Regions from separate parts of the Streptomyces sp. NPDC051740 genome, predicted to be linked through region 4. Evidence: riboswitches for the same ligand, from Rfam matches in the RefSeq annotation. Region 4 holds a riboswitch; each other region holds the start of a gene.
The links. A riboswitch is a leader RNA that binds a small molecule or an ion and turns the genes downstream of it on or off. The one in region 4 is predicted to bind cyclic di-AMP.

Region 1: another riboswitch for cyclic di-AMP. It lies ahead of ACIA6T_RS01610 (NlpC/P60 family protein); the one in region 4 lies ahead of ACIA6T_RS19775 (C40 family peptidase).
Region 2: another riboswitch for cyclic di-AMP. It lies ahead of ACIA6T_RS12060 (M23 family metallopeptidase); the one in region 4 lies ahead of ACIA6T_RS19775 (C40 family peptidase).
Region 3: another riboswitch for cyclic di-AMP. It lies ahead of ACIA6T_RS27990 (transglycosylase family protein); the one in region 4 lies ahead of ACIA6T_RS19775 (C40 family peptidase).

The regions. Positions count from the first base shown of each region.
Region 1 is NZ_JBITCL010000001.1:315,433-322,995, forward strand. It holds gene ACIA6T_RS01585 (PspC domain-containing protein) at 1-867, opposite strand, end outside; gene ACIA6T_RS01590 (PspC domain-containing protein) at 1,047-2,339, shown strand; gene ACIA6T_RS01595 (LuxR C-terminal-related transcriptional regulator) at 2,336-3,049, shown strand; gene ACIA6T_RS01600 (NlpC/P60 family protein) at 3,059-4,099, opposite strand; gene ACIA6T_RS01605 (hypothetical protein) at 4,460-4,813, shown strand; gene ACIA6T_RS01610 (NlpC/P60 family protein) at 5,039-6,220, opposite strand; cyclic di-AMP (ydaO/yuaA leader) riboswitch at 6,228-6,399, opposite strand; gene pcrA (DNA helicase PcrA) at 6,640-7,563, shown strand, end outside.
Region 2 is NZ_JBITCL010000005.1:446,925-454,487, forward strand. It holds gene ACIA6T_RS12030 (RNA-guided endonuclease InsQ/TnpB family protein) at 83-895, shown strand; gene ACIA6T_RS12035 (hypothetical protein) at 923-1,171, opposite strand; gene ACIA6T_RS12040 (zinc ribbon domain-containing protein) at 1,098-1,463, shown strand; partial or broken gene ACIA6T_RS12045 (LuxR C-terminal-related transcriptional regulator) at 1,385-1,627, shown strand; gene ACIA6T_RS12050 (dihydrofolate reductase family protein) at 1,672-2,805, shown strand; tRNA gene ACIA6T_RS12055 (tRNA-Met) at 2,869-2,942, shown strand; cyclic di-AMP (ydaO/yuaA leader) riboswitch at 3,272-3,429, shown strand; gene ACIA6T_RS12060 (M23 family metallopeptidase) at 3,442-4,461, shown strand; gene ACIA6T_RS12065 (PrsW family intramembrane metalloprotease) at 4,553-5,896, opposite strand; gene trmB (tRNA (guanosine(46)-N7)-methyltransferase TrmB) at 5,926-6,780, opposite strand; gene lhgO (L-2-hydroxyglutarate oxidase) at 7,274-7,563, opposite strand, start outside.
Region 3 is NZ_JBITCL010000020.1:94,270-101,832, forward strand. It holds gene ACIA6T_RS27980 (cytochrome P450) at 1-133, shown strand, start outside; gene ACIA6T_RS27985 (transglycosylase family protein) at 337-1,356, shown strand; cyclic di-AMP (ydaO/yuaA leader) riboswitch at 1,562-1,730, shown strand; gene ACIA6T_RS27990 (transglycosylase family protein) at 1,734-2,456, shown strand; gene eno (phosphopyruvate hydratase) at 2,689-3,978, shown strand; gene ACIA6T_RS28000 (septum formation initiator family protein) at 4,144-4,620, shown strand; gene ACIA6T_RS28005 (DUF501 domain-containing protein) at 4,651-5,184, shown strand; gene ACIA6T_RS28010 (exopolyphosphatase) at 5,181-6,122, shown strand; gene ACIA6T_RS28015 (NAD(P)/FAD-dependent oxidoreductase) at 6,565-7,563, shown strand, end outside.
Region 4 is NZ_JBITCL010000011.1:51,246-58,808, reverse strand. It holds gene ACIA6T_RS19785 (ATP-dependent Clp protease proteolytic subunit) at 1-576, shown strand, start outside; gene ACIA6T_RS19780 (hypothetical protein) at 584-892, shown strand; cyclic di-AMP (ydaO/yuaA leader) riboswitch at 1,213-1,415, shown strand; gene ACIA6T_RS19775 (C40 family peptidase) at 1,419-1,892, shown strand; gene ACIA6T_RS19770 (ATP-binding protein) at 1,932-2,393, opposite strand; gene ACIA6T_RS19765 (helix-turn-helix domain-containing protein) at 2,606-3,466, shown strand; gene ACIA6T_RS19760 (DUF397 domain-containing protein) at 3,476-3,700, shown strand; gene ACIA6T_RS19755 (8-amino-7-oxononanoate synthase) at 3,754-4,881, opposite strand; gene bioB (biotin synthase BioB) at 5,029-6,180, shown strand; gene ACIA6T_RS19745 (adenosylmethionine--8-amino-7-oxononanoate transaminase) at 6,173-7,453, shown strand; gene bioD (dethiobiotin synthase) at 7,455-7,563, shown strand, end outside.

The sequences.
Region 1 (7,563 bases), on a different contig from region 4:
ACCGAAGACGGCGAGCGCGCAGGCGAGACCGGTCTGCAGGCTGGTGCCGAGGGGGTGGTTCTCCCACGTCAGCCCGGCACCGAGGCCGCCCGCGAGCAGGGCGAGCAGGAAGACCCGGCCGCCGATCCCGTCACGGGGTCCGCGCGGGAACGGGGGACGGAGGGGCGGCGCGTACGCCTTCCCACGGGTGCCGGTGCGGGGGTCGAGCCCGCTGTCGACGGCGGCGGCGACGTCCATGTCGCGGGCGTCCCGGGGGCCCCACAGGTAGCCCGTGCCCCCGACGTGGGTGCCGTCCTTGACGATGGGGTCACGCCACCACGACGGGAAGGCGGAGGGGGCCGGCGGTGCCTGGGGCTCCGGCGGGGCGTCGGCCACGGCCTGGGCGGCTATGTGGTCGGGGCTGGGCGCACCGCGCCGCCGTGACCAGTACCCGGCGCCGGCGAGCAGCAGGGACAGTATGACGGCGAAGCTCAGCACTCCGTCGTTGCTCAGCATGGTGAGGAAGACGCCGCAGCCGACCAGCGCGAACAGCACGGCCGTCAGGGTGTGGCCGTTGACCCGGCCGGTCAGCAGCCGGCGGATCTCGTTCTCCTCCTCGTCCTCGTACGGGACGAAGAGCCAGGCGAAGCCGTAGAAGATGAGGCCGATGCCGCCGGTGGCGGACAGGACCGCGAGCGTGATCCGGAAGATCACCGGGTCCATGTCGCACTGCCGGCCGAGCCCCGCGCACACCCCGCCGAGCATCTGGTGCCGGCGGTCGCGCCGGAAGTGCCCGCTCTCGTCGGCCGGCTCCGGTGGCGGGGCGGTCGCTCCCTCCGGGCCCGCGACGGGTCCCGGACCCGTCGCGGCGTGCTGGTGATCGGTCATGGGTCCATGGTGACGGGCGAGCCGCCGTGGCGGCAGTCGGTACGACCCTGGCCGGACCCTGATATCGGTCCCCGAGTGGGACCGGGGGAGCGTTCGACGGACCAGGGCCGCGGAGATCAGGGGAGTCTCCGGGGCCGACCCTGATGCTCCGGTACTCCGGGCGTGTGACCATCATTGGCATGTCGGAAGCCGCAGCAGCGCCCGTAGTCGAGCCGCGGCCGCCGCGCAAGCTCTACCGCAGCAGTGACGGACGCTGGCTCGGTGGTGTGGCGCGGGGGCTCGCCGGACACCTCGGGCTGCCCGTGATCTGGGTACGTCTCGTCTTCGTCGGCCTGTTCATGGCCGACGGTCTGGGCGCGCTGCTGTATGCCGCGTTCTGGTTCTTCGTACCGCTGGGCGTCGGCGGTGTGGACGCGCAGAAGCCGCCCTCGCTGGTGACGACGGAGACCTCGCCGGACGGCCGGCGCAGACTCGTCACCCGGAAACCGGACAAGGGGCAGATCGTCGCCCTGCTCCTCATGGTCGTCGTGGCCATGATCTTCGTGGGCAACGTGAACCTGACCAACGGGGCCAGGGCCTACCTCTGGCCGACCGTGCTGGTCGGCGCGGGCGTCGCCCTGGTCTGGCGGCAGGCGGACAACGCCCGCCGGGCCCGCTGGATGGAGGTCGGCCGCCGCCGGCGCACGGTCACGCTGCTGCGGGCCGGGGCCGGTGTGCTCCTGGTGACGGCGGGCGCCTCGGGCATCTTCGTCCTGCGGGGCTCCGGCAGCCACCTCGGCTCGGTGCTCCAGGCGGCCCTCGCGGTCCTCGTCGGCATCACCCTCCTCGCCGGCCCCTACCTCGTGCGCATGACCCAGGACCTCTCCGAGGAGCGCCTGATGCGCATCCGGGCGCAGGAACGCGCCGAGGTCGCCGCCCATGTCCACGACTCGGTGCTGCACACCCTCACCCTGATCCAGCGCAACGCGGACAACGCGGGCGAGGTGCGCCGCCTGGCCCGGGCCCAGGAACGCGACCTGCGCGCCTGGCTCTACAAGCCGGAGGGCAACGGCAAGGACGAGGACGACGAACCCGCCACCCTCGCCGAGGCGGTGAAGCGCAACGCCGCCGAGGTGGAGGACAAGCACGGCGTCCCCATCGAGGTGGTGGTCGTCGGCGACTGCCCGCTCGACGAGAGAATCGGCGCGCAGATGCAGGCCGCGCGCGAAGCGATGGTCAACGCCGCCAAGTACGGTGGCGAGGGAGGCGCGGTGCAGGTCTACGCCGAAGTCGAGGGAAGGACGGTCTTCGTGTCCGTCCGGGACCGCGGCCCCGGCTTCGACCCGGACTCGATACCCGCCGACCGCATGGGCGTCAGAGAATCGATCATCGGCCGCATGGAGCGCAACGGAGGCACGGCGCGGCTGCGCGCGGTGCCGGACGGCGGCACGGAGGTCGAGCTGGAGATGGAGAGGGCGGAGAAGACGTCATGAGCGAGCCGACCGAGGCGAACGGAACGACGGGACCGGCGGAGAGTGCCGGGCGTCATGCGCGGGTGGTCCTCGTCGACGATCACCGCATGTTCCGCACGGGTGTCCAGGCGGAGATAGGGCAGACCGCGCAGACGGGTGTCGAGGTGGTCGGTGAGGCCGCCGACGTCGACCAGGCGGTCACGGTCATCACCGCGACCCGGCCCGAGGTGGTCCTGCTCGACGTGCACCTGCCCGGTGGCGGCGGTGTCGAAGTGCTGCGCCGCTGCGCCCCGTTGATGGGTGACGCCGAGCGGCCGGTCCGTTTCCTCGCCCTGTCCGTGTCGGACGCGGCGGAGGACGTGATCGGCGTGATCCGGGGCGGTGCCCGCGGCTACGTGACCAAGACGATCACCGGCACCGACCTGGTCGACTCGATCTTCCGGGTCCAGGAGGGGGACGCCGTCTTCTCCCCCCGCCTGGCCGGCTTCGTCCTGGACGCCTTCGCCTCGACCGACGCCCCGCCGGTCGACGAGGACCTCGACCGCCTCACCCAGCGCGAGCGGGAGGTCCTGCGGCTGATCGCCCGCGGCTACGCCTACAAGGAGATCGCCAAGCAGCTGTTCATCTCGGTGAAGACGGTCGAGTCCCACGTCTCGGCGGTCCTGCGCAAGCTCCAGCTCTCCAACCGCCACGAACTGACCCGCTGGGCGACGGCGCGGCGACTGGTCTGAGCGGGTCGTTCAGACCACGCGCGTGGCGCCCGCGAAGGGCATCTCGTCGATCGGGGCCACGCGGACCGGGGCCGAGGGGTTCGGGGCGTGGATCATGCGGCCGTCGCCGACGTAGATGCCGACGTGACTGATGCCGGAGTAGAAGAAGACCAGGTCCCCGGGGCGGAGTTCGGAGCGGGTGACGCGGCGGCCGGCGTCGATCTGGGCGTAGGTGGTGCGGGGCAGGGAGACACCGGCGGAGCGGTACGCGGCCTGGACGAGGCCCGAGCAGTCGAAGGCGTCCGGGCCGGTCGCGCCCCAGACGTAGGGGCTGCCGAGCTTGGCGTAGGCGTAGGAGACGGCCTCCGCCGCGCGGGGGCCGGGGGCCGCGAGGGCGGCGTCCCGGGCGTCCGTCGAGGAGTGCGGGGCGCGGTCGGTTCCGTCGGTGAGTCCCGCGCGTTGCCCGGGGGTCAGCCGGGACAGCAGCCGGCGGGCGGCGGTCAGCTTGGCGTTGATCGTCTTCTTGTGCCGCTCGAGTTCGGCGCGGCGGGACGTCAGCGATTTCACCTCGACGCGTGCGGCGCCGCGCAACCGCTCGATCTCCCGGAGCTGTGTGCGTACGCGTCCCACCGCCGCCTGGCGGCGGCTGCCCGCCCGTTCGGCGAGCGCGGCGCCGTCCAGATAGCCGTCGGGGTCCTCGGAGAGGAAGAGCCGCAGGGCGGGGTCGAGGCCGCTGCCGCGGTACTGCGCCGCGGCGACCGTGCCCAGGGCGTCCCGCGCGGAGTTGAGCCGGTCCTTCCTGCGGGCCGCCTCGTCCTGCAGGTCGCGCAGCCGCCGCTGGGCCGACTCGGCCTTCTCCTTGACGCCGTTGTACTTCTCGGTGGTGGTCTCCGCCTCCCGGTAGAGCCTGTCGACCTCGGCCTTGACCTGGCCCGGTGTCAGCTGCGGTTCGGCGTGTCCCGTCCCGTCGAGGCCGGTCGCGGTGGCCGCGCCGGCGAGGGCGAGGGCGATGGCCGCGCGGGCCGCGGTGCCGCCCGCGACGCGCTGTCGGGACCTGCGGTGCGCTGCCACCTGGATTCCCGTCCTTTCCGACGACCGCGCGGAGCGGACTGCCGTCCGGTGGTCCGGCGGCGGGGGTGCACAGGGGAGCCGTCCGCCGCCGGACCTTCTCGGCGGTGGTGTCCGGTCGCCGCCCCTGGACCGGGCGGCGGTGGAGAGCCGGTCACCTGGAGGAGGACGCTAGGCCCGGTCGCGTGGCCCCGGTAACGGGTTGTGCGGAAGTGGCGTGAGCGGACAGCCGGGTGACCGTAAGTGACCGGAATCCTGTTCCGGCTTCGTCGTCTTCACTCAGGGTGATGACCGATATGGCGGAGGAGGGACGGTTGAGGGCGCCGGAGTGCTACGAGGCGGCTATGGCTAGGCTCCGGCCTCATGGACGTACTCATCCACCTCTTCGTCGGTCTGCACATCATCGGCATCGCGTCGCTCCTCGGTGGCTTCCTCACCCAGATGAAGGCGATGGGCGCGGGCACCGCCCGGTTCGTCCCCGCGATGCTGCACGGCGCGCTGACGATGCTGGTCACCGGTGTGGTCCTGGTCGGCCTCAACCAGGCCCAGGACTACTCCGTCGACAACATCAAGATCGGCGTGAAGCTGGCCCTGCTGATCGTGATCCTCGGCCTGGTGTACGTGAAGCGGGACGACGAGAAGGTGGACAAGGGCCTGTTCGGTCTGGTCGGGCTGCTGACCGTGACGAACGTCTTCGTCGCGGTGCTGTGGACCTGACCCCCGCTCCACGGGCCCGGACGTGACCGCGGCCCACGACAGAACACGCCCCGGGCCCCGAGCCAGGGGGTGCCGGCGGCGGTGGACGCGGACAGCGTCACCGCCGTCGGCGTTCGCGGGGGGAGTGCGGGCGCCAGGCGCCGCGTGCCGCGGCACGGACCGGCACGGAAGGGGGGAGGAGGCGGGGACGATGCCGGAGGACCGTCCCCGCCCCTTTTGGGCGGGTCAGGCGGGGCGCACCACGCTGTGGATCGAGGACTCGCCGTCGTAGTAGATCGACTCCTCGCGGACGTACGTGCCGGGCTTCGGCGCGTGGATCATCATCCCGTTGCCGATGTAGATGCCCACGTGGGTGATGTCGTCGTAGAAGAAGACCAGGTCACCGGGTTGGGCCTGGGAGACGGGGACCGTCGTGCCCGCGTTCACCTGGTCGTAGGTGGTGCGCGGAATGGTGACGCCGGCGGCCTTCCAGGCGGCCTGGGTGAGGCCGGAGCAGTCGTAGGATCCGGGGCCGGTGGCGCCCCAGACGTACGGCTTGCCGATCTGCGCGCGGGCGAAGGCGAGGGCCTTCTCGGCCTTGGTGGCGTACGAGGAGTCCGTCGACGTCGACGGCGTGGTGGCCGAGCCGGCCGACCCGGAGGCGCTGTCCGAGGTGCCGCTGTCCTGCTGGGCGGCGGCCTCCTCCTGGGCCTCCTCCTGGGCCTTCTGCTGCTCGGCGAGTTCGGCGGCCTTGCGGGCGGCCTCCTTCTGCTTCTTCTTCTCGATCGCCGCGAGCCGCGCCTTCTCCTCGGCGGTCAGCTTCGACATCAGCTCGCGCGCGTCGGTGAGCTTCTTCTGGACGGTGGCCTTGGCCGTCTTCAGGTCACCCTGGGTCTCGGTGAGCGTCTGAAGGCTCTCGGTGGCCTCCTGGCGCTTCTTCATCGTCTCGGACTGCTGGGTGACGTAGTCGTCGACCGCTTCCTTCTGGCGGCCGGTCATCCGGTCCATCACCTGGCGCTGGTCGAAGACGTCCTGCGGGGTGTCCGCGAGCAGGAAGGCCGCGGTGTCGGGGACGCCGGCGCCGGTCCGGTACTGGGCGGCGGCGAAGGAACCCAGCTCCGCCCGCGCCTCGTTGAGCTCCTGGGTGCGCTTGGCCACGTCGTCGAGGAGCGTGTCCACCTGCCTGCGCTGCTTCGCGGTCTTCTCCTTGGCCGCGTTGTACTTCTCGGTCGCCGACTCCGCCTGGCGGTAGAGGTCGTCGACCTTCTTCTCGACCTCCTCCAGGCTCGGCCTGCCGTCGTCGGAGGGGGCGGCGGTGGCCGTCTGGGACAGCAGGGCCACGGAGGTCAGGGCGGCCGTGGCGAGGGCCGGGGTTCGTATGCCTGCCACGCGCGTGCCGGGGGTGCGCGACTTGCGGTGCGACGCCAAGGGAGGCGACTCCTTCCAAAGCTCCGCCTACCGGGTTAGCTGTCGGGTTCGGGCGGGTGGTTCGGAAGGGTTGCCCTACGGCCGCTCCGCGAGGGAGTGGGCCGATTCACCCCATGGTCTCGGTGGGTCCCCGGCTCCGGCTGCCGCGAGGGCAGTGACGGATTCGGCGGAGGCCGCGCGGCCCGGCGAGGTTCGCCGGTGGGGGTCGTGCGGCCCGCCCGCACCGTAGCCAACTGGTGTGGCCCCTGTGAAGGTTGATGGGTGATATGCCCGATACATTTTCGTGACCTTGTGTGCGGTGTCACTCAGGGTGAGGCGGTGGTTCTGGAGGGTGCGCGTCCCGTCCCGGGCGCCGGATTCCGGGGATGTTCCCGGGGCGGCCCCTGGTTGTCGGTGGGGCGGCCTAGACTCGGAGAGCGATGAGCAGCCTCTTTGACGACAGCTTCCTGGCGGACCTCCAGGCCCAGCGGGGCCCCGAGGGCGAGCCCCCGCCACCGCCCGAGGACGAGCACGTACCGGAGCGGATCCCGGACGACCTGTTCGGCGGTAAGTTCGACGTGCCGCCGGACCGGGACACCTACTACCGCGACGGCGCCCCGCGCCCGGTGATCGACGCCGCCGCGCTGCTGGAAGGGCTGAACGACAACCAGCGCGCCGCCGTCGTGCACTCCGGCTCCCCGCTGCTCATCGTGGCCGGCGCCGGCTCCGGCAAGACCCGTGTGCTCACCCACCGCATCGCCCACCTGTTGGCCGAGCGGCACGTCCATCCGGGCCAGATCCTCGCGATCACCTTCACCAACAAGGCCGCGGGCGAGATGAAGGAGCGCGTCGAGCAGCTCGTCGGCCCGCGCGCGGGCGCCATGTGGGTCATGACGTTCCACAGCGCGTGCGTGCGCATCCTGCGCCGCGAGAGCAAGAAGCTCGGCTTCACGTCGTCGTTCTCGATCTACGACGCCGCCGACTCCAAGCGTCTGATGGCCCTGGTCTGCCGCGACCTGGAGCTCGACCCCAAGCGCTTCCCGCCGAAGTCCTTCAGCGCCAAGATCAGCAACCTGAAGAACGAGCTGATCGACGAGGAGGACTTCGCCGCCCGGGCCGCCGACGGTTTCGAGAAGACCCTCGCCCAGGCCTACGCGCTCTACCAGTCGCGGCTGCGGGAGGCCAACGCCCTCGACTTCGACGACCTGATCATGACGACGGTCAACCTGCTCCGCGCCTTCCCGGACGTCGCCGAGCACTACCGCCGCCGTTTCCGGCACGTCATGGTCGACGAGTACCAGGACACCAACCACGCCCAGTACGCGCTGGTCCGCGAGCTCGTCGGCACCTCCGAGCACCCCGCC
Region 2 (7,563 bases), on a different contig from region 4:
GGGGGCGGGGGTGGATCACTCGTTCGGGTGGGCCGGGCGGGATTCAAAGAGGGGAGCGAACATCGGAGCTACGTTTGGCGGCATGTCGCGTTTCCGGATGTACCCGACGGGCGAGCAGGAGCAGCGGATGCTGCTGCACTGCGCGCACGCGCGGTACGTGTGGAATCTGGCGGTCGAGCAGCACGCGTGCTGGCGGCCAGGCCGGAAGTCCGCGCCCGGGTTCGCGGAGCAGTGCCGCCAGCTGACCGAGGCCCGGCGGGACAATGACTGGCTGGCTGCGGGGAATGCGGATGTGCAGCAGCAGGCGTTGCAGGACTTCGCCAGGGCCAGGACCGCCCGGTTCGCCTCCGGGTTCGGTGAGCCGACCTGGCGCAGGAAGCATGTGCATGAGGGCTTCCGGGTGATCGGCACCGACCGGGTTCCGGTGTGTCATCCGGACGGTTCGCCGAAGCTGAACGCCAAGGGCGGGCAGGTGATGGGCCGGTCGGTGGTGGTGCGGAGGCTGAACCGGCGGTGGGCGCGGGTGAAGGTGCCCGGCTGTGGCTGGGTCCGCTTCCGCCTCACCCGCGCGGAGCTGCCGGTGGCGAAGACGTTCCGGGGCACCTTCCGCAACGGCCGGTGGCACATCGCCTTCGCCGTTATCCCCGGCCCCATCGACGCGCCCGGCACGGGGGAGGTCGTCGGGATCAACCGGGGTGTGAAGGTCACCGCTGCCCTGTCCGACGGCCGGAAGCTGAACTGCCCCCAGCTCACGGTCAGGGAACGGGCGCAGGTCCGCAAGCACCAGCGCCGTGCGGCCCGCGCCCCCCAAGGGCGGCGACCGCAAGCGGGCCGAGTACGCGAAGGTGGCCGGGCTGAAGGCGCGGGAGGTGGACCGGCGCAAGGACTGGTGTGAGAAGACCAGCACCATGCTCGCCCGCACCTATCGCCTGATCCGGTTCGAGAAACTGAACATCACGACCATGACCCGCTCGGCGAAGGGAACCGTCGAGCAGCCCGGTACGCGGGTGCGGCAGAAGGCGGGGCTGAACCGGGGCATCCTGGCCCAGGGCTGGGGTCTGCTGCGCCGCCGTACCGGTGAGAAGGCCCCCGGGCGGGTGGAGGACGTCCCCGCCCCGTACACGTCGTTGCGGTGCAGTGCCTGCGGCTGGATCGAGAAGGACTCGCGCAAGAGCCAAGCCGAGTTCGTCTGCGTGTCCTGCGGGTTCACCTGCAACGCGGATGAGAACGCTGCAGTGGACGTCGCGGCAGGACAGGGCGGGATCCCCCGCCCCCGGCGTGCAGCCGGTGCCGGAGGGGTGACAGCGGCCACCAGCCGCTCGAGCACCCGTGAACCCCAACCCGTCCGGGTTGGAATCCCCCTTTATCAAGAGGGGGAGGATGTCAAAACTACCTTGATCTGGTGCGGGAGGGCCGTCCCCTGCCGGTCAAGGCGATCACCGACCGCGAGGAGGAGATCCTGAAACTGGTCGCCGAGGGCCACACCTCGCAGCAGATCGCCGGTCTCCTCGTCATCAGCCCCAAGACCGTGGAGCGGCACCCCGCCAACCTGCTGGCCAAACTCGGCCTGAGGGACCGCCTGGAACTCACCCGGTACGCCATCCGCGTGGGGCTGATCGAGCCCTGACCGGCAGACTGGACCCCCACACCTGCCCCACCCGGAGTACGCCGATGCCGCACCCGTACGTCCTGCTGTCCGCCGCCGTCTCCCTCGACGGCTACCTGGACGACACCGGCCCCGAGCGGCTGCTGCTGTCCGGCCCGGCCGACTTCGACCGGGTCGACGAGGTACGGGCGTCCGTGGACGCCATCCTGGTCGGCGCCGGCACGATCCGCGCCGACAACCCCCGGCTGCTGGTCAACTCGCCCGAGCGGCGCGCCGCCCGCCTCGCCGACGGCCGGGCCGAGTACCCGCTCAAGGTCACCGTCAGCGGCTCCGGCGAGCTGGACCCGGCGGCCCGGTTCTGGCACACCGGCGGCGAGAAGGTCCTCTACACGACCGACGAGGGCGCCGAGCGCGCCCACGCCCTCGGTCTCGCCGCCGACGTCGTCCCGCTCGGCGCCGAGCTCGACTGGCGGCGGCTGCTGGAGCACCTGCACGCCGAGCGCGGGGTGCGGCGGCTCATGGTCGAGGGCGGCGGCACGGTCCACACGCAGCTCCTCACCGAGGGGCTGGCCGACGAGCTCCAGTTGGTCCTCGCCCCGCTGTTCGTCGGCGACCCCGAGGCCCCGCGCCTCTTCGGTCCCGGCTCCTACCAGGGCGGCCGGCTGCGGATGGTCGAGACCCGCCAGGTCGGCGACGTCGTCCTGACGCGCTACGAGCCCACCGCCCCCGGCACCGGCCCGCTGCCCTCCGCCGCCGACCACCACTGGCTGGCCCTCGCCTGTGAGCTGGCCGCCGAGTGCCCGCCCTCGGAGACGGCGTTCAGCGTGGGCGCGGTCGTGGTGGCCGCCGACGGTACGGAGCTGGCGCGCGGTCACTCCCGGGAGGGCGCCGACCCGGTGGTGCACGCGGAGGAGGCCGCGCTCGCCAAGACCGACCCCACGGACCCCCGGCTCGTCACCGCCACCGTGTACTCCAGCCTGGAGCCCTGCGCCCGCCGCGCGTCCCGCCCTGCGCCCTGTGCCCGGCTGGTCCTGGACGCGGGAGTGCGGAGGGTGGTCACGGCCTGGCGCGAGCCGGACACGTTCGTGGCGGACGCCGACGGCAGCGGCGTGCTGGCGGCCGGGGGCGCCACCGTCGTCGTCCTGCCGGAGCACGCGGACCGTGCCAAGGCACCCAACGGCCATCTGCTCGGCCGCTGAGACCGGGCCGCCGGTAACGGGTGTGCGCCGTGTCCCGCGGATGGCGTACACTGGTTTCAACGACGCGGGGTGGAGCAGCTCGGTAGCTCGCTGGGCTCATAACCCAGAGGTCGCAGGTTCAAATCCTGTCCCCGCTACTGAAGGCCGAGGGCCGGAATCCAAAGGATTCCGGCCCTCGGTGTTTTCCGTTTCCCGCCCGTCGCGGCCCGCTCCCGCCCGCTCCCCGTTCTCACTCGTTGTGAGCAACCCACCCCGCAGCGCATAACAACTGACGCACGGTCAGAAACCGCCCGTCACCCAAGACGGCCTGAGGTGCGGTCAACTCGCCCGTTTTTGGCCGCTCATGGCGCTTAAGTCCCCCCGGGGATCGTTAACGATCAAGAGGAACGGCTTGGAATACGACCCTCGCGTCTATTAACGTTCGATAACGCAGCGCGGTCGTCCCAGCCGTCACAGAAGGCGGCTCCGTGCGCACGCGCCGAATCCCGCAAGGGAACCGGGGAACCACCACCATGGGGTGAATCGCGTGGATACCGCCGTGGCGACACGGCTCGTATACGCGCGTAGGAGACCTTCCCGCTCCGAACCCGTCAGCTAACCCGGTAGGCGAAGACGGAAGGAAAGGAGCGCGCCCACGTGGCGTCCAACCCGCCTGCCCCCGAAGCCCCGTTCAAGCCGAGCGACACCGTCGCCTACGGCGCCGGCCACACCGACGAGGGCCCCTTCGAGGAGTGGAACCCCACCGCGGAGTCCCTTCGTCCCGTACGCGGCCGGCATCGCGTCTCCAAGCAGCGCGGCGGAGGACTCGCCCGCAGCTCCACCGTCCTGGGCGTCGGCGTCATAGCGGCCGTCGGCGCCGGCGGCATGGCCAGCGCCCAGACCGGCAAGCCGCCGGTCTCGATCTCCATGCCCGACCTCCCCAACGTGGGTTCCCTCATCTCCGACGAGGAAACCCCCGAGGGATCGTCCACCCCCCTCAGCACCCTCGCCATGACCGCCGCCGACACCGAGCAGGGCACCGCCGGCGCCGGTGAGGCGCTGCGCACCCGGATCATGGCCCAGGTCGAGCAGCAGCAGAGCCAGGCCGAGACCAAGGCCGCCGCCGAGGCCGTCGCCGCCGCCGAGAAGCAGGCCGCCGAGGCCGCGGCCAAGGCGGAGAAGGAGGCCGAGGCCAAGGCCGAGGCCGCCAAGAAGAAGGCGGAGGAGGAGGCCGCGAAGAAGGCCGAGGCCGAGCGCCTCGCCGAGCTGGCCAAGCAGTACGCGCTGCCGACCTCCTCGTACACCCTCTCCTCGACCTTCGGCCAGGCCGGCGCCTACTGGTCCTCCGGCTACCACACCGGCCTCGACTTCGCCGCCCCCACGGGCACGCTGATCAAGGCGGTCCACACCGGCACGATCACCTCCGCCGGCTGGGACGGCTCCTACGGCTACAAGACCGTGCTCACTCTCGACGACGGCACCGAGATCTGGTACGCTCACCAGTCCTCCATCAGCGTCAGCGTCGGCCAGAAGGTCAACACCGGCGATGTGATCGGCCGCGTCGGCTCCACCGGCAACTCCACCGGCGCCCACCTCCACCTGGAGGTCCACTCCGGCGGCTCCGGCTCGGGCATCGACCCGATGGCGTGGCTGCAGAGCAAGGGCCTCACCCCCTGAGCCCCGCCGCTTCCGAACCCCGGCAGTCCCGACGACGACCCCCCGATGTCAGGGCTGCCGGTCAGGTGTTCTCGGGGGCGGTGCGGGGCCGTCAGGACCGGCGGGCGTTCGGGTCGTGCGTGGTGTACGGGTACCCGTACGGCGGCTGTCCGTGCGGTGGATGCCCGTAGCCGCCGTACGCGCCGTACCAGCCGTACCCCGCCCACGGTGCCGTGGCGACCGGAACCCGGGGCGCGGTCGCGCGGGCCGCGTGCTCCAGGGCGGGCCGGGCCGCTGACCGCCGGTGCCACAGCTCCAGCAGCAGCTCGCGTTCCCGCGTGATGAAGTCCGTCCCCGCCCGCCCGAGCCGCCCCCGGTGCCGCAGGAACGCCAGCGACGTCGCGTACGCCTCGTACGCGGCGACCGACCGTGCCGCCGCCCTCCCGCCGTGGCGGCGCGCGTACCGCCGGGCGAGGCGCCGAGCCCGCATCGAGCCCAGTGCGAACGGCCCCGCCGCGTCGATCCACCCGGCGGCCACGTACGCGGGCAGCTCCGCCCGTACGGTCCGCAGCTCCCGCTGCCGCGTCCACACCGCCAGCCAGGTCAGCAGCCCGAACGCCGGCACCATGAACGCCGCGTACACCGCGAGGAAGCCGTACTGGCCGAGCGCCGAGGAGCCGTTCCACAGCGCGTGCACGCCCATCGCGAGGAGCAGCCCGCCGAGCGGCGGCAGCACGCGCCGGGCCCGCTGCCGGTCCGTGGACAGCGCGGCGATGCCGAAGCCGATCCCGGTGAGCACGGTGAACAGGGGATGCGCGAACGGCGACATCACGACGCGGACGAAGAAGGTCGCCGCGGTGACCGAGGCGATGCCGCTGTCGCCGGTGAGCTGGTCGGTGCCGAAGGCGGTGCCGAGGTAGAGGATGTTCTCGGTGAACGCGAAGCCGGTGGCGGTGACCCCGGCTATCACCACGCCGTCGAGGATCCCGGTGAAGTCGCGTCTGCGGAACAGGAACACCAGCAGGACGGCAGCGGCCTTCGCGGACTCCTCCACCACCGGCGCTATGACGGTCGAGCCGAGGGTGTCGGCGCCGGTCGGGTCGGCGGTCGCCGTCGCTATCCACCGGGTGGCGAAACTGTTCGCGACGATCGCCATCAGCGCCGCCGCGCAGGCACCCCAGGCGAAGGAGAACAGCAGGTTCCGCCAGGGTCCCGGCTCGACCCGGTCCAGCCACCGGAAGGCGGCGACGAGAAGCGGCACGGGCAGGACGGCGAGGCCGAGCCCGACCAGGAACCCCCGCGTCCCGGTCTGCTCGCGCACCAGCGCGAGGATGACAAGACCGGACAGGGCGAGCAGCGTGATCAGCGCGCCGTACCGCACCCAGGGCCGCTGCCACCAGTGCGCGTGCCGCGGCGCTCCGCCGGGAGGCGTCGGGTACGGGGGACTGATGGCCACGGGATCGACCCTAACGAGGCGGGGCTGTATCAGGCTCGGTCTGCTGCCTGCTCGTCCCGCGGTACGTGGCGGAAGAGCACGTCGTTCACCACATGACCCTTCTCCAGTCCCTGCCCCTCGAAACGGGTGAGCGGCCGGAAGGCGGGACGCGGCGCGAAACCGCCGTCCGGCCGCGTGTTCTCGAAGCAGGGATGCGCGGTGAGCACCTCCAGCATCTGCTCCGCGTACGGCTCCCAGTCGGTGGCGCAGTGCAGTACCGCCCCCGGCGCGAGGCGGGTCGCGGCGAGGGTGAGGAACTCCGGCTGGATCAGCCGCCGCTTGTGGTGCCGCTTCTTCGGCCAGGGGTCGGGGAAGTACACGCGCAGTCCGCCGAGGGAGCCGGGGGCGAGCATCTCGCGCAGCAGGATGATCGCGTCACCGTTGCCGACCCGTACGTTGGTCAGCCCGAGCCGGTCGGCGAGGTTGAGCAGATTGCCCTGGCCGGGGGTGTGGACGTCCACGGCGAGGATGTTGGTGGCCGGGTCGGCGGCGGCCATCCGCGCGGTGGCCTCGCCCATGCCGAAGCCGATCTCCAGGACGACGGGGTTGTCGTTGCCGAAGAACTCCGCGAGGTCGAGCCGCCGGCTGCCGTCGATGTCGAATCCCCAGGCGGGCCACAGCCGCTGCAGGGCGTCCGCCTGCCCGGCGGTCACCCGGCTGCGCCGCGGCTGGAAGCTCCGGATCCGCCGCTCGAAGTGCGACCCGGCGGGATCGGCCTTCGGCCCGTCGGGAAACCGGGGCTCCCCCTTGGCCCGGGTATGCCGGACGGACACCCCGGGCGTGTGCGGCGAGTCCTGGCCGGGGGCAGGACGAAGGGCTTCGGAAGCGTTAACGGTGTCAGACACAGTGCCTCCGATTTTACGGGGCCCGCGCACGGAGCCCCGGAACGGAATCCGGGGAGGCCCCCTGCGGGGGCGGCAGGGCTGAGAGGTGCCCGGGGTTGTGGCCGGTTCCGCCCCTGCCGGGGTCGGTTGTGGCTGAGTGCCGGAACGGAATCCGGGGAGGCCCCCTGCGGGGGCGGCAGGGCTGAGAGGTGCCCGGGGTTGTGGCCGGGACGGGCTTTCCCGGGGTCGGTTCCGCCCTTGCCGGGGCTGGTTGTGGCTGAGTGCCGGGTCGTGGTGCGGAGGGTTCTCGCGGGGCGGCAGGGGCGGAGGGTGTCCGGGGTTGTGGCCGGTGTGGTCCTTTCCGAGGCCGGGGGTGGGTGTGCGGTGTGCGGTGTGCGTCGGGCCGTGGTTCGGGGCTGTGTGCTCGTCGGCGTTCCGTTCGCCCGGTCAGGACGGTGCGGGTCCGTCCCCGGTCGCCGCCGTGGTCCCGGGTGCGGGAGCGGCGACGCCGGGTTCAGCGCTGCGCTGTCTCCAGCGCCGCCAGTGCCCGTCGCGCGACCTCGCGGCCGATCGGCAGGGACGCCGTCGCCGCCGGGGAGGGGGCGTTCAGTACGTGGACCGTGCGGGCGGTCTCCTGGATCAGGAAGTCGTCGGCCAGGGTGCCGTCCCGCAGCACCGCCTGGGCCCGTACCCCGGCCGCCGCCGGCACCAGGTCGTCCTCCCGCACCGCGGGCAGCAGCCGGCGTACGGCCCGGGTGAAGGCCTGCCTGGACAGCGAGCGGTGCAGTTCGCCGGTGCCGTACC
Region 3 (7,563 bases), on a different contig from region 4:
GCTCGCCACCCTGCTGACGCGCCTGCCGGACCTGCGGCTCGCGGCGGAACCGGCCGAACTCCGCTGGCGGGGCGGGCTCATCATGCGCGGACTGCGTACGCTCCCGGTGGAGTTCACCCCTCCGCGGAAGTGACGGACCGGGCCGCCGTCCGCTGTGCCCCCGAGCGGACCGGCGCAAACATGACACGCGCTCAACTCTGTGATCTTCACGTGATCTGCGCGGCATGAACTTGTGACAAGTGATCGTCTGCGGATACGTTCACCCATCAAGTGCGGTGCATCGGTTCGGTTTCCGTTCGCCGCGCCGGTCATTGCTGTCTTGCGAAAGGTCTCCGCATGCTCTCCGGGAACGGTCGGCACCGCCGCCCCCGCCAGGCTCCGGCTCTCCTCGTCGCGGCCGGGGTGACCGGCTCCGCCATCGCGATCCCGCTCCTCGGGGCCGGCAGCGCCAGCGCGGCCGACGGCGCGACCTGGGACCGGGTCGCCGAGTGCGAGTCCGGCGGCTCGTGGAGCCAGAACACCGGCAACGGCTACTACGGCGGCCTGCAGTTGACCCAGGACGACTGGGAGAGCTACGGCGGACTGGACTACGCGACCAGCCCCGACCAGGCCAGCCGCGGCCAGCAGATAGCCGTGGCCGAGAGAATCCTCGCCGACCAGGGGGTCGGCGCGTGGCGCACCTGCGGACTGACGGCGGGCCTGAACCAGGACTCGACGTCGGCCGACATCGACACGGGCGTGGCGGGGGACTCGACCTCGGACACGTCCGGCTCCTCCAACTCCTCCAACTCCTCCGCATCATCCGATTCTTCGGACTCCGGTGATTCGTCCGCTTCGCCCTCCCCGTCGGCCTCGTCCGACGCGGAAGGGCCGGAGGACGGCGAGGGTGCGGCCGGTGAATCGGCCAAGTCCGACGAGGCGAGCGGCTCGGACACGGATTCGGACACCGGCTCCGGCGACGGATCCGGCACCTCCCCCTCCGCCTCGGCCACCCCCAAGAGTGACGAGTCGGACAAGTCGGGGCAGACCACCGGTTCTTCCGAAGTCACCGACACCGAGGACACCGGCACGGGCCGCCACCGCGGCGTCACCGCCGAGGAGGGTGTGGTGGAGGACCGTACGTCGGAATCGTCCGGCCGGCATGCCTCGCGCGGCACCGACGCCTCGCGCGATGCCGCCGACGGCTCGTACACCGTGCGCACCGGCGACAGCCTCTCGTCCATCGCCGACTCCCTTGAGCTGGGCGGCGGATGGCGGTCGCTCTACGCCGAGAACGAGCAGGTCGTCGGTGCCGACCCGGACCTCATCCTGCCGGGTCAGGAGCTCGAGGTCGGGGTCGGACCGGACGAGAAGTGACGCCCGAAAGGGACTGGACGCGGCGGCAGTTGGCGTCATGATTCGCGACGAATGTCCGGTTTAAAGACTGTGAGAGATAGGTCTCAGAGGCCCTGATCGTCTTTGAAATTCCGCGGATCGCGTGTCTACGGTCGTGACCGCTCGCCACCGCGGGCCCCGGCTGCCGCCACGCCGAATCCTGCCAGTGGCAGCACGGGAACAGTCGTCGCGTCATGCGCCGTAGGCAGGAGCGGGGGACCCAAGGTAAGCGCCCCTTCCGGTGGTTGACACCGGAGAGGGCTTGGGGTGAAGCCGCGTCCCGCAAGGGGCGCGGCCGGGCAACTCAACCGGCCCGAACCCGACAGCTCACCTCGCAGGCGTCGGTGAGGGGATCCACCATGCTGTTTTCCGGCAAGGGCAAGCACCGTCGTCCGTCCAAGGCCACCCGCGCGATCGCCGTCGCCGGTGTCGCCTCCGCCGCCGTCGCCGCCCCGCTGATGGCGTCCGGCAGCGCCTCCGCCGCCACCGCCTCCGAGTGGGACACCGTCGCCCAGTGCGAGTCCGGCGGCAACTGGTCCATCAACACCGGCAACGGTTACTACGGCGGCCTGCAGTTCTCCGCCTCCACCTGGGCCGCGTACGGCGGCACGCAGTACGCCTCCACCGCCGACCGGGCCAGCAAGGCGCAGCAGATCGAGATCGCCGAGAAGGTCCTCGCGGGCCAGGGCAAGGGCGCCTGGCCGGTCTGCGGCACGGGCCTGTCCAACGCCGCCTACACCGGCTCCTCCTCGAACGGCTCCGGCTCCTCGCAGAGCACCGGTTCCACCGGGACCCGTGAGACCGAGCAGAAGGCCTCCCGCTCCACCGAGCGCCCGGCCGCCGAGCAGAAGACCGAGAAGCAGGTCGAGCGGAAGGCCGAGGAGAAGACCGTCACCACCCCGACCGGCAAGAAGGTCGAGAAGGGCGACGGCGAGTACAAGGTCCTCAAGGGCGACACCCTCAGCTCCATCGCCACCGAGCACGACGTCGAGGGCGGCTGGGCCGAGCTGTTCGAGCTGAACGACGACATCGTCGACGACGCCGACCTCATCTACCCGGGCCAGCAGCTGCACCTCAAGTAAGCGGCTGCCCCCTGCTCCCCGCCCCGGCGCGTCTTCCCCCGTACGCGCCGGGGCGGGGTTTTTGCGGCCGGGTTTCCGGAAACGGCTTTGTTCCATTCGGAAACAATTTACTCTCGGTTCTGTCCACGGGACGGGCGGCCGGATGGCCGATCGCCCGGAGCCGGTTAGGCTCGGACTCGCAAGACCCTCCGGGGTCCTGCCCACCCGCGTCACATCCAAGAAGGAGATGCTCGTGCCGTCCATCGACGTCGTCGTAGCCCGGGAAATCCTGGACTCCCGAGGCAACCCCACGGTCGAGGTCGAGGTCGGCCTCGACGACGGCAGCACGGGTCGTGCCGCCGTCCCGTCCGGCGCCTCCACCGGCGCCTTCGAGGCCATCGAACTCCGTGACGGCGATGCCAACCGTTACCTGGGCAAGGGTGTCGAGAAGGCCGTCCTGGCCGTCATCGAGCAGATCGGCCCGGAACTCGTCGGCTACGACGCCACCGAGCAGCGCCTGATCGACCAGGCGATGTTCGACCTGGACGCCACCGACAACAAGGGCTCCCTCGGCGCCAACGCCATCCTCGGCGTCTCGCTCGCCGTCGCCCACGCCGCCTCCGAGGCCTCCGACCTCCCGCTCTTCCGCTACCTGGGCGGCCCCAACGCGCACCTGCTGCCGGTGCCGATGATGAACATCCTGAACGGCGGCTCGCACGCCGACTCCAACGTGGACATCCAGGAGTTCATGATCGCCCCGATCGGCGCGGAGTCCTTCTCCGAGGCCCTGCGCTGGGGCACCGAGGTCTACCACACCCTGAAGAAGGTCCTGAAGAGCAAGGGCCTGGCCACCGGCCTCGGCGACGAGGGCGGCTTCGCCCCGAACCTCGGCTCCAACCGCGAGGCCCTCGACCTCATCCTCGAGGCGATCAAGGAGGCCGGCTACACCCCCGGCGAGCAGATCGCCCTCGCGCTCGACGTCGCCGCGTCCGAGTTCTACAAGGACGGCTCCTACACCTTCGAGGGCAAGGAGCGCTCCGCCGCCGAGATGACCGAGTACTACGCCGAGCTCGTCGAGGCGTACCCGCTGGTCTCCATCGAGGACCCGCTGTTCGAGGACGACTGGGAGGGCTGGAAGACCATCACCGCCAAGCTCGGTGACAAGGTCCAGCTCGTCGGCGACGACCTGTTCGTCACCAACCCCGAGCGCCTCGCCCGCGGCATCGAGGAGGGCGCCGCCAACGCCCTGCTGGTCAAGGTCAACCAGATCGGCTCGCTGACCGAGACCCTGGACGCCGTCGAGCTGGCCCAGCGCAACGGCTTCAAGTGCATGATGTCCCACCGCTCCGGCGAGACCGAGGACGTCACCATCGCCGACCTGGCCGTCGCCACCAACTGCGGCCAGATCAAGACCGGCGCCCCGGCCCGCTCCGAGCGCGTCGCCAAGTACAACCAGCTGCTGCGCATCGAGGAGATCCTCGACGACGCCGCGGTGTACGCCGGCCGCAGCGCGTTCCCGCGGTTTCGCTCTGCGAACCAGTAGGCACAGCGCTCTGCGGACCAGTAGGCACAGCGCTCTGCGGACCAGTAGGCACAGCAAGGGCTGACCCGCCCCGTAAGAGGCGGCGTCGTACGTACGTCCCCGTACCCGGTCCCGTACCGTGTGCGGGGACGTACGCGCGTATGACGGTGAACGAGAGGCGGGAACATGGCGGTCAAGGACCGGGACCGTTTCTCCACCGCGACCAGGATCCGGCTGATCGGTGAGCAGACCGCGGCCCGGGTCTACCGCTCGCAGACCAAGCGCCAGGCCCGCCGCTCCCGGCTGACCGGCCGGGCCGCGCTGCTCGCCCTGGTGGTCTGCTCCCTGATCGTCGCCCTCGCCTATCCCATGCGGCAGTACGTCTCCCAGCGCGCGGACATCGCCGACCTCCAGCAGGAGCAGGACGAGGCCCGCCGGCGGGTCGAACGGCTGCGCGACATGAAGGCCCGCTGGCAGGACGACGCGTACGCCGAGCAGGAGATCCGCAGGCGGCTGCATTACGTCCTGCCCGGCGAGACCGGCTACGTCGTCATCGACCCGGGTACGGCGAAGCAGTCCCGTACGGATCTCGAAGCCGCCGACCGCCCCTGGTACGCGAACGTCTGGGACGGCGTCGACAAGGCCGACGCCGCCGCCCAGTGACCCCTTATCGAGAGCCGCAGAAAGACACGTATGGACACGCCCCCGCCCACGACCCCCCGCACCGAGCCCACCGACGCGGACGTCGAGGCCTTCAAGCAGCAGCTCGGGCGGCCCCCGCGCGGGCTGCGCGCCATCGCGCACCGCTGCCCCTGCGGACAGCCGGACGTCGTGGAGACCGCGCCGAGGCTGCCCGACGGCACCCCCTTCCCGACGCTCTACTACCTCACCTGCCCGAAGGCGAACTCCGCGATCGGGACGCTGGAGGCGAACGGCGTGATGAAGGAGATGACGGAACGGCTGGCCACCGACCCGGAGTTGGCGGCCGCGTACCGCGCGGCGCACGAGGACTACGTCCGGCGCCGCGACGAGATCGAGGAGCTCGAGAACTTCCCCAGCGCGGGCGGCATGCCCGACCGGGTGAAGTGCTTGCACGTGCTGGTCGCCCACTCGCTGGCCGCGGGCCCCGGCGTCAACCCGCTGGGCGACGAGGCGCTGGCGATGCTGCCCCAGTGGTGGCGCAAGGGCGCCTGCGTGACGCTGCCCGCGAAGGAGGACGGCCAGTGACCCGGGTCGCCGCCATCGACTGCGGTACGAACTCCATCCGGCTGCTGGTGGCCGACGCCGACCCGGAGACCGGTGAACTCACCGATCTGGACCGCCGTATGACGATCGTACGGCTCGGCCAGGGCGTCGACCGTACGGGCCGGCTGGCGCCCGAGGCGCTGGAGCGGACGTTCGCCGCCTGCCGCGAGTACGCGGAGATCATCAAGGAGCACGGCGCGGAGCACCTGCGCTTCGTCGCCACCTCCGCCTCCCGCGACGCCGAGAACCGCGACGAGTTCGTGCGCGGGGTGGTGGACATCCTGGGCGTGGAGCCCGAGGTCATCACCGGTGACCAGGAGGCCGAGTTCTCCTTCACCGGGGCCACCAAGGAGCTGACGGGCCGGACCGATCTGCACCGCCCCTTCCTGGTCGTGGACATCGGCGGCGGCTCGACCGAGTTCGTCGTGGGCGACGACCACGTGCGCGCCGCCCGCTCCGTGGACGTCGGCTGCGTACGGATGACCGAGCGGCACCTGGTGCGGGACGGGGCCGTGACGGACCCGCCGGCCGAGGAGCAGATCGCGGCCATACGGGCCGACATCGAGGCCGCCCTCGACCGCGCCGAGGAGACGGTCCCGCTGCGCGGGGCGCACACCCTGGTCGGCCTGGCCGGCTCGGTCACGACCGTGTCGGCGATCGCCCAGGACCTCCCCGAGTACGACTCCGAGGCCATCCACCACTCCCGCGTCTCCCGCGACCGCGTCCGCGAGATCACCGGGTGGCTGCTGCGCTCCACCCACGCCGAGCGCGCGGCGGTGCCCTCCATGCACCCGGGCCGGGTCGACGTGATCGGCGCCGGGGCCCTGGTCCTTCTGGCGATCATGGAGCGGATCGGCGCGGAGGAGGTCGTGGTGTCGGAGCACGACATCCTCGACGGCATCGCCTGGTCCGTGGCCTAGCCCTCCTTCGCCACTGGTCAGCAGCACTCCGCTGAGCAGTCGGGATGGCGTTTGAGCGGCGTCCGGGGGGCCTTTCGGGCCCCTCGGCGAGGCGCCGCCGGGAAAGTTCGTGAAGTTCTTCACAAGGAATTGGCCCCGGGAGAACGAAGAAGTGATCCCGGTTGACCCATTCGGGCCCTCAACACCCCTTTGAACACGTTCAGAAGGTGGTGGTGGGCGTCCCGTCGGAGATCATCGTACGGGCTCGGCGGCCGGCCTCACGGCGCCGCCCGAGCGGCAGAGAGGCAGCTCACGCGGCATTGACAACGTCCCGCACGGGGTGCCGGTTCCCGTTTCGCGTTGTGATCTGGATCAAGAAGTGCGGGATGGTAACACAGGCCCTGTCGAAGCTTGTGAAGGGGCGCACGAGGTACCCCCCTGAGGCGGGTGGATACTCGATGGCATGAGCACCACGGAGCGTCCCAGGATCCTCGTAGTAGGCGGTGGGTACGTAGGCCTGTACGCAGCTCGGCGCATCCAGAAGAAGATGCGTTACGGCGAGGCGACCGTCACCGTCGTCGACCCGCGGTCGTACATGACCTACCAGCCCTTCCTCCCCGAAGCCGCCGCCGGCAGCATCTCCCCCCGGCACGTCGTCGTCCCGCTGCGGCGCGTGCTTCCCAAGGCGGAGGTCCTCACCGGCCGGGTCACCACCATCGACCAGGACCGCAAGGTCGCCACGATCGCCCCGCTGGTCGGCGAGGCGTACGAGCTGCCCTTCGACTACCTGGTGATCGCGCTCGGCGCGGTCTCCCGCACCTTCCCGATCCCCGGCCTCGCCGAGCAGGGCATCGGCATGAAGGGCATCGAGGAGGCCATCGGCCTGCGCAACCACGTCCTCGAGCAGCTCGACAAGGCCGACTCCACCACGGACGAGGAGATCCGGCGCAAGGCGCTCACCTTCGTCTTCGTGGGCGGCGGCTTCGCCGGCGCGGAGACCATCGGCGAGGTCGAGGACATGGCCCGTGACGCCGCCAAGTACTACAAGAACGTGTCCCGCGAGGACATGCGCTTCGTCCTCGTCGACGCCGCCGACAAGATCCTCCCCGAGGTGGGTCCCAAGCTCGGCAAGTACGGCAAGGAGCACCTCGAGGGCCGCGGCGTCGAGGTCTACCTGTCCACGTCGATGGACTCCTGCGTCGACGGCCACGTCGTGCTGAAGAACGGCCTGGAGGTCGACTCCAACACGATCGTGTGGACGGCGGGCGTCAAGCCGAACCCGGCGCTGTCCCGCTTCGGCCTGCCGCTGGGGCCGCGCGGTCACGTCGACACCGAGCCGACGCTCCAGGTCAAGGGCACCGACTACATCTGGGCCGCGGGCGACAACGCCCAGGTCCCGGACCTCGTGGGCCGCAAGGCCGGCAACGAGAACGCCTGGTGCCCGCCGAACGCCCAGCACGCG
Region 4 (7,563 bases):
AACCGGACGACGGACCCCTACTCGAAGCTGCTCGAGGAGCGGATCGTCATCCTCGGGACAGAGGTCGACGAGACCTCCGCGAACGACGTGATGGCGCAGTTCATGTACCTGGAGCACCACTCCCCCGACCAGGACATCTCGCTCTACGTCAACTCCCCCGGCGGCTCCTTCCACGCCATGTCGGCGATCTACGACACGCTGCGCTACGTCTCCTGCGACGTGCAGACGATCTGTCTGGGCCAGGCGGAGGGTGCCGCCGCGCTGCTGCTGGCCGCCGGCACCCCGGGCAAGCGGCTGCTGCTGCCCGGTTCCCGTCTGGTGCTCCGCCAGCCCTCCCTCCCGGAGCCGGTCGAGGGACAGACCAGCGATCTGGCGATCCGGGCCGAGGAGTTGACCCGTATCCGGTCGCGGATGGAGGAGATCCTGGTCCGGCACACGGGCCGCACCGCGGAGCAGGTCCGGGCGGACATCGAGCGGGACAAGGTCCTCGACGCGCAGGCGGCGGTGGAGTACGGCCTGGCGGACCGGATCGTGCCCGGCCGCAGGAGCCTGTCCCCCGCCTCCGGCGCGAGGTGAGCCGCGGATGCTGCCACCGGAGCTGCCGCCGCTGCCCGCGCTGACCCGCGCGGAGGCCGAGTTGATCGACCGTTACCTCGAGGCCGTCGACCTGCTCGGCCGGGTCAACCCGGCCCTGGGCGGTGACACCTACCGCGGACTGCGCGCGGCTCAGGCGCTGGTCGGCAAAGCCGTCGCGCTGCGCGACGCACTGACCCTGATGCACCGGCGCGGCGAGAGCGAACTGCACTCCGGCACGCTGGCCCGGGCCCTGCGCGTGCTGGACGGCGAACGGCGCACGGCCAGGGTCACACTGCCGCCGGCCCCCGGCAGTTGACCCCCGCGGACCCCGGCCGGCGGTACGCTCCGGCCGGGGTTGAAACGGACCAAACGGCGTACCCCCGTCCGGCGTAGACGAACCTGCTGTTTTCGGGCGCCCGAAGTTGCGCAGCGCGCGTACCGCACGGACGGAACGGTGCTCTCCACCCCTGGTCCGCGACTCCCCCGGCCCTCGGCGAGGACCCGAACACGGAGGCGTCCACCCGAACGGGTGATTGGTGAGTAACAACACAAACCCCACGTTCCGTTGGGATTTCGATCGCGCCATGAGCCAAGATCCCTGACTGACGACAAGACCCCGCCGCCGCGGCGGGGCGATCCGGGCGGACGCCGAGTCCTGCCGCCGCCCGGATGACCGGTCGACAGGAGTGGATCGGCAGGAGTGGAGGACCCAGGCACGACGGGCCGCCGGGACGTCAGTTCCGAGCAGTCCTTGGGGTGAAGCCGCACATGTGCGGCCGGGCCACTTCGCCAGCCCGAATCCGACAGGTCATCCTTCACAGGCGGCTGACGAAGGGTTGCGCATGACTGCGCTCAATCGTGTCCCGTCTCTCATCGCCCGGGCCGGCACGGCCTCGGCCCTCACCCTGGCCGCCGTGGGCGGCTCGATCGTGGTCCCCGGCGCCGCCTCGGAGGCGGCCGCCGCGGGCCTGGCCACCAAGGCGCTGAACATCGCCGCCTCCAAGAAGGGCTCGCCCTACAAGTGGGGCGCCACGGGACCGTACAGGTTCGACTGCTCGGGTCTGACGCTGTACTCGTTCAAGAAGGCGGGCAAGAAGCTGCCGCGCACCGCCGCCCAGCAGTACAACAAGACGCGCCACATCTCCGCCGGGAACCGCAGGGCGGGAGACCTGGTGTTCTTCCATTCGGGCGGCTACGTCTACCACGTCGGCATCTACGCGGGTAAGGGCAAGATCTGGCACGCCCCGAAGACCGGGGACGTGGTGCGCCTGCAGAAGATCTGGACCCGCAGCGTCTCGTACGGCCGGGTGAGGTGACCGCGGCGGGCGGCGGTGCCCCGGGGCACCGCCGCCCGGTTACTGCTCCTGCTGTCCCGCCGCCGTGACCGCCTCGGCGGCCCGGACGGCCCACGGGAGTTCGACCGAAACGGTCTTGCCACCCTCGCGCGTGGGGCGGATTCTGAGCCTGCCGCCACACTCCGCGGTCAGCCAGCGGATGATGACCAGCCCGCGGCCGTTGTCCTGCTGGACCGCCGCGGGCAGCCGCTTGGGGAACCGCGGGTGGCTGTCCGTGACACCGATGTGCACCCGCTCGTCACGGACCAGGACGACGTCCACGGTGAACGTGGGCGACTGCCCGAACGTGTGCTGCACCGCGTTGGTGGCGAGTTCGGAGACGATCAGCCGGACGGTGTCGCACAGTTCCGCGTCCGCCGGCATGCCCCATTCCTCCAGCGCGCCCACCACATGGGCACGGGCGGCCGAGACCGAGGCGGGATCGCTCGGCAGAGTGACGGATGCTTCCAGATGGTCTGCCATGGCGACGTCGCCCCTTTCCCACGGGACCGCAGTCCGACACGGAGCGGATGGTTCGAGTACGGTCCCGCACTGGTGCTTCGTCGCCAGACTGCCATCCCCGCACGGCGCAGGACGGCGATCCACCAAGATGTGCATATATCTGTCGCTCAAAACGGTGAACTCTGCGACGGGAGACCGTATCCGGGCGACCCGGAAGGAGTAAGGAGAAGTCCATGCAGCACGGTCCCGCGGTGCGCCGCCGGAAACTGGGCGCCGAACTGCGCGCGCTGCGCACCTCGGCGGGACTCACCAGCGGTGAGGCGGCCCGCCTCGCGGGCTGGCACCAGTCGAAGGTGAGCCGGATCGAGACGGGTACGAGCGGGGTGAAACCGGCCGACGTGCGGTTACTGCTCGACGTCTACGGCGTGGCCGACCCGCAGCTGCGGGAGCTGCTGCTGGTGCTGTCGGGCTCCGGTGACGGCGACGGACGGCACCACTGGTGGCACGCCTACCGGGGCGTACTGCCGCCGACCTACCGGGACTTCATCAGCCTGGAGTCGCAGGCGAGCGCGATGCGCACCCTGGAGACCACGGTGATCCCGGGGCTGCTGCAGACACCGGAGTACGCGCGCGCCGTGACGGAGGCGGCCCTGGAGGACGCGCCGGAGGAGCGGCTGGACACGCTGGTGGAGGTGCGGCTGGCCCGGCAGGACGTGCTGCGGGCGACGCCGCCGCTGGAGCTCAGCGCGGTCCTGGACGAGGCGGTGCTGCGCCGGGAGGTCGGCGGTCCCGGTGTGATGACCCGCCAGCTCAACCGGCTGGTCGAGGCGGCCCGGCTGCCCCAGGTGCGGTTGCAGGTCCTGCCGTTCAGCGCCGGCGCGCACATCGGCATGACCGGTCCTTTCGTAATCTTTTCATTTTCGCGCACTTCTGATCTGGACGTGGTGGTTCTCGACCACTTGACGAGTAGCCTCCACCTGGAGCGGAAAGAAGACCTCCGGGTGTACTCGGAGGCCTTCGACGCCCTCTCGATCCACGCCCTTTCACCCGAGGACTCGTTGGATTTCATCGCCGGCACAGCCGCCGGCGTGTAAGGAGGCACGATGCCCGTACCGCCTCGGACCATCCCTTCCGACCTCGCACTGCGCGATGTGAGGTGGCTGCGCAGCAGCTACAGCACGGGGGCGAACAACTGCGTGGAGACGGCCCGGCCGGCCGCCGGCCCCCTGGCCGGACTGCTCGCCGTGCGCGACTCCAAGGCCCCGGACGGGCCCGTGCTGCTCTTCTCCCCCGTCAGCTGGACGGAGTTCGTGACCGCGGTCGGCTGACGACCCGGCCGGTCGGTCCGTCGTCGGGCGACGCACGGCCGTGTCCCGCCGACTCATGGCCGCGTCTCGCCGATCACCCGTACAGCGCGTTCGATCTCCGCCCCGGACAGGTCCGCGCGGGCGGTCAGTCTGAGCCGTGAGACACCGTCGGGCACGGAAGGAGGACGGAAGCAGCCCACGGACAGACCGGCCGCCCGGCAGTCGGCCGCCCATCGCACGGCCTGCTCCGGGGAAGGGGCGCGCACGGAGACGACCGCGGCGTCCGGACGCACCGCTTCCAGACCCGCGGCCGTCAGCCGGGAGTGCAGTTCCCGCGCCACCTCGCCCGCCCGTGCCGCGCGCCCCGGCTCACGGCGCAGCAGCCGCAGGGCCGCCAGGGCCGCCCCCGCCGCGGCGGGGGCGAGTCCCGTGTCGAAGATGAACGTCCGGGCCGCGTTGACCAGGTGTTCGATCACCCGGGCCGGGCCGAGCACCGCTCCGCCCTGACTGCCGAGCGACTTGGACAGCGTCACCGTCACGACGACGTCGTCGGCGCCCGCCAGTCCCGCCGTGTGCGGGGCCCCGCGTCCGCCGTCGCCGAGCACACCGAGACCGTGCGCGTCGTCGAGCACCAGACCCGCGCCGTGCTCCCGGCACGCCTCGGCGAGCCCGGTGAGCGGAGCGGCGTCGCCGTCCACCGAGAACACCGTGTCGGACACCGCGACCGCGGGCCCGTCGTGCCCGTCCAGCGCCTTGCGCACGGCGTCGGGATCGGAGTGCGCCACGACCTGCGTGGTACCGCGGGCGAGCCGGCAGCCGTCGATCAGCGAGGCGTGGTTGCCCGCGTCGGAGACGATCCTGGAGCCGTGCGGGGCCAGCACGGTGACGGCGGCGAGGTTGGCCGCGTAGCCGGAGGAGAAGACCAGGGCCGCCTCGAAGCCGCAGAAGGCGGCCAGTTCGCGTTCCAGTTCGGTGTGGAGCCCGGTGGTGCCGGTGACGAGCCGGGAACCGGTCGACCCGCCGCCCCAGGTCCGCGCGGCCCGCGCGGCACCCTCGGTGACCTCCGGATGCCGGGCCAGGCCCAGGTAGTCGTTGCTCGCCAGATCGAGCAGCGGCGTGTCGGCGGCCCGGGGACGCAGGGTGCGTACGAGTCCGGCCCGGCGGCGCAGTTCCGCCTGCTCGTCGATCCAGCCGAACGCCATGGGTCCTCCGGGGTTTTTGTAGGCAGTGCACAGACACTAGCGGGAGGCCGGACGGGCCACTGTGTGGCGATACCCACACCTCGAAGTGCCCCTGTTGTACGAACCCTCCTTGGCCCGGGCGGGTCGGGTAGGACAGGATCGGCTCTCATGAACCTGCTGAACACGCTGGTGGACAAGGGGCTTCGGCGTGAGACGCCGACCCGCGAGGAAGCTCTGGCCGTGCTGGCCACCTCCGACGACGACCTGCTCGATGTGGTGGCCGCGGCCGGGAAGGTGCGGCGGCACTGGTTCGGCCGACGGGTGAAACTCAACTATCTCGTCAACCTCAAGTCCGGCCTGTGCCCGGAGGACTGCTCCTACTGTTCCCAGCGGCTCGGCTCCAGGGCCGACATCCTGAAGTACACCTGGCTCAAGCCGGACCAGGCGTCGCAGGCGGCGGCCGCCGGTCTCGCGGGCGGCGCCAAACGGGTGTGCCTGGTGGCCAGCGGCCGGGGTCCCACCGACCGTGACGTGGACCGGGTCTCCGACACCATCAAGGCCATCAAGGAGCAGAACGAGGGCGTCGAGGTGTGCGCCTGTCTCGGTCTGCTCTCCGACGGCCAGGCGGAGCGGCTGCGCGAGGCGGGCGCGGACGCCTACAACCACAACCTCAACACGTCCGAGTCGACGTACGGGGACATCACGACCACCCACACGTACGCCGACCGGGTGGACACGGTGCGGAAGGCGCACGCGGCGGGACTGTCGGCCTGCTCGGGTCTGATCGCCGGCATGGGCGAGTCCGACGAGGACCTGGTCGACGTGGTCCTCTCGCTGCGGGAGCTGGACCCGGACTCGGTGCCGGTCAACTTCCTGATCCCGTTCGAGGGGACGCCGCTCGCCAAGGAGTGGAACCTCACCCCGCAGCGGTGCCTGCGCATCCTGGCGATGACGCGGTTCGTCTGCCCGGACGTCGAGGTGCGGATCGCCGGCGGCCGTGAGGTGCACCTGCGCACGATGCAGCCGCTCGCGCTGCACCTGGCCAACTCCATCTTCCTCGGCGACTACCTCACCAGCGAGGGCCAGGCCGGCAAGGCGGACCTGGAGATGATCGCGGACGCCGGGTTCGAGGTGGAGGGCACCGGCGAGGTGACGCTGCCCGAGCACCGCGCGGGGGGCGGCTGCGGCTCCCACGAGGGCGGCGGCGCGTGCGGTCCGGCGGCCGCGGGCCCCTGTGGGAGTGCGCCCGAGGAGCCCCGTACGGACCTGGTCGCCGTGCGCCGCCGGGGAGCCGGAACGGACCTCGCGCCCAATGCCTGAGCGGTCCGTCGCCGAGCTGCTGGAGCTCGACCGGCGGCATGTCTGGCACCCGTACGGGCCCATGCCGGGCCGTCAGGAACCGCTCGTCGTGGAGTCGGCGAGCGGGGTGCGGCTGAGGCTCGCCGACGGCTCGGGCGAACTGGTCGACGGGATGTCGTCCTGGTGGTCGGCGATCCACGGCTACAACCACCCGGTGCTCAACGAGGCCGCGCGCGGGCAGTTGGAGCGGATGAGCCATGTGATGTTCGGCGGGCTCACCCACGAGCCCGCCGTGCGGCTGGCGAAGCTTCTTGTCGACATGTCGCCGGACGGTCTGGAGCATGTGTTCCTCGCCGACTCCGGGTCGGTGTCGGTCGAGGTCGCGGTGAAGATGTGTCTGCAGTACTGGCGTTCGCTGGGCCGGCCGGAGAAGCGGCGGCTGCTGACCTGGCGGGGCGGCTACCACGGCGACACCTGGCAGCCGATGTCGGTGTGCGACCCCGAGGGCGGGATGCACGAGCTGTGGTCCGGCGCGCTGCCGCGCCAGGTCTTCGCGGACGCGCCGCCGGCCGGGTACGAGGAGGAATACGCGGAACACCTGCGGTCGGCGGTCGAACGGCACGCCGGCGAGCTGGCCGCGGTGATCGTGGAGCCGGTGGTGCAGGGCGCGGGCGGGATGCGGTTCCACTCCCCCGCGTATCTGCGGGTGCTGCGCGAGGCGTGCGACGCGCACGGCGTGCTGCTGGTGTTCGACGAGATCGCGACCGGGTTCGGGCGCACGGGCGCCCTGTTCGCGGCGGAGCACGCGGCGGTGACGCCGGATGTGATGTGTGTGGGCAAGGCGCTGACCGGTGGTTATCTGACCATGGCGGCGACGCTGTGCACCGCGCGGGTGGCCGAGGGCATCTCGCGCGGTGAGGTGCCGGTGCTGGCGCACGGGCCGACGTTCATGGGCAATCCGCTGGCGGCGGCCGTGGCCTGCGCCTCCGTCGGGCTGCTGCTCGGCCAGGACTGGCGGGCGGAGGTCAAGCGGATCGAGGCGGGCCTGCGGGAAGGGCTGGCCCCGGCGGCCGGGTTGCCCGGGGTGCGGGACGTGCGGGTGCTCGGCGCCATCGGGGTGGTCCAGCTCGATCACGCCGTCGACCTGCGGACGGCCACGGAGGCCGCGGTGCGCGAGGGTGTGTGGCTGCGGCCGTTCCGCGATCTGATCTACACCATGCCGCCGTACGTCACGGGTGACGCGGACGTGGCGCGCATCGCCCGCGCGGTGTGCGCGGCGGCGGAGGAGGGATGACATGTCGGTGATGGTGATCACGGGCACGGGCACCGAGGTCGGCAAGACGGTGGTGACGGCCGCCCTCGCCGCGACGGCGCTGGCGGCCGGCCGGTCGGTGGCGGTGCTGA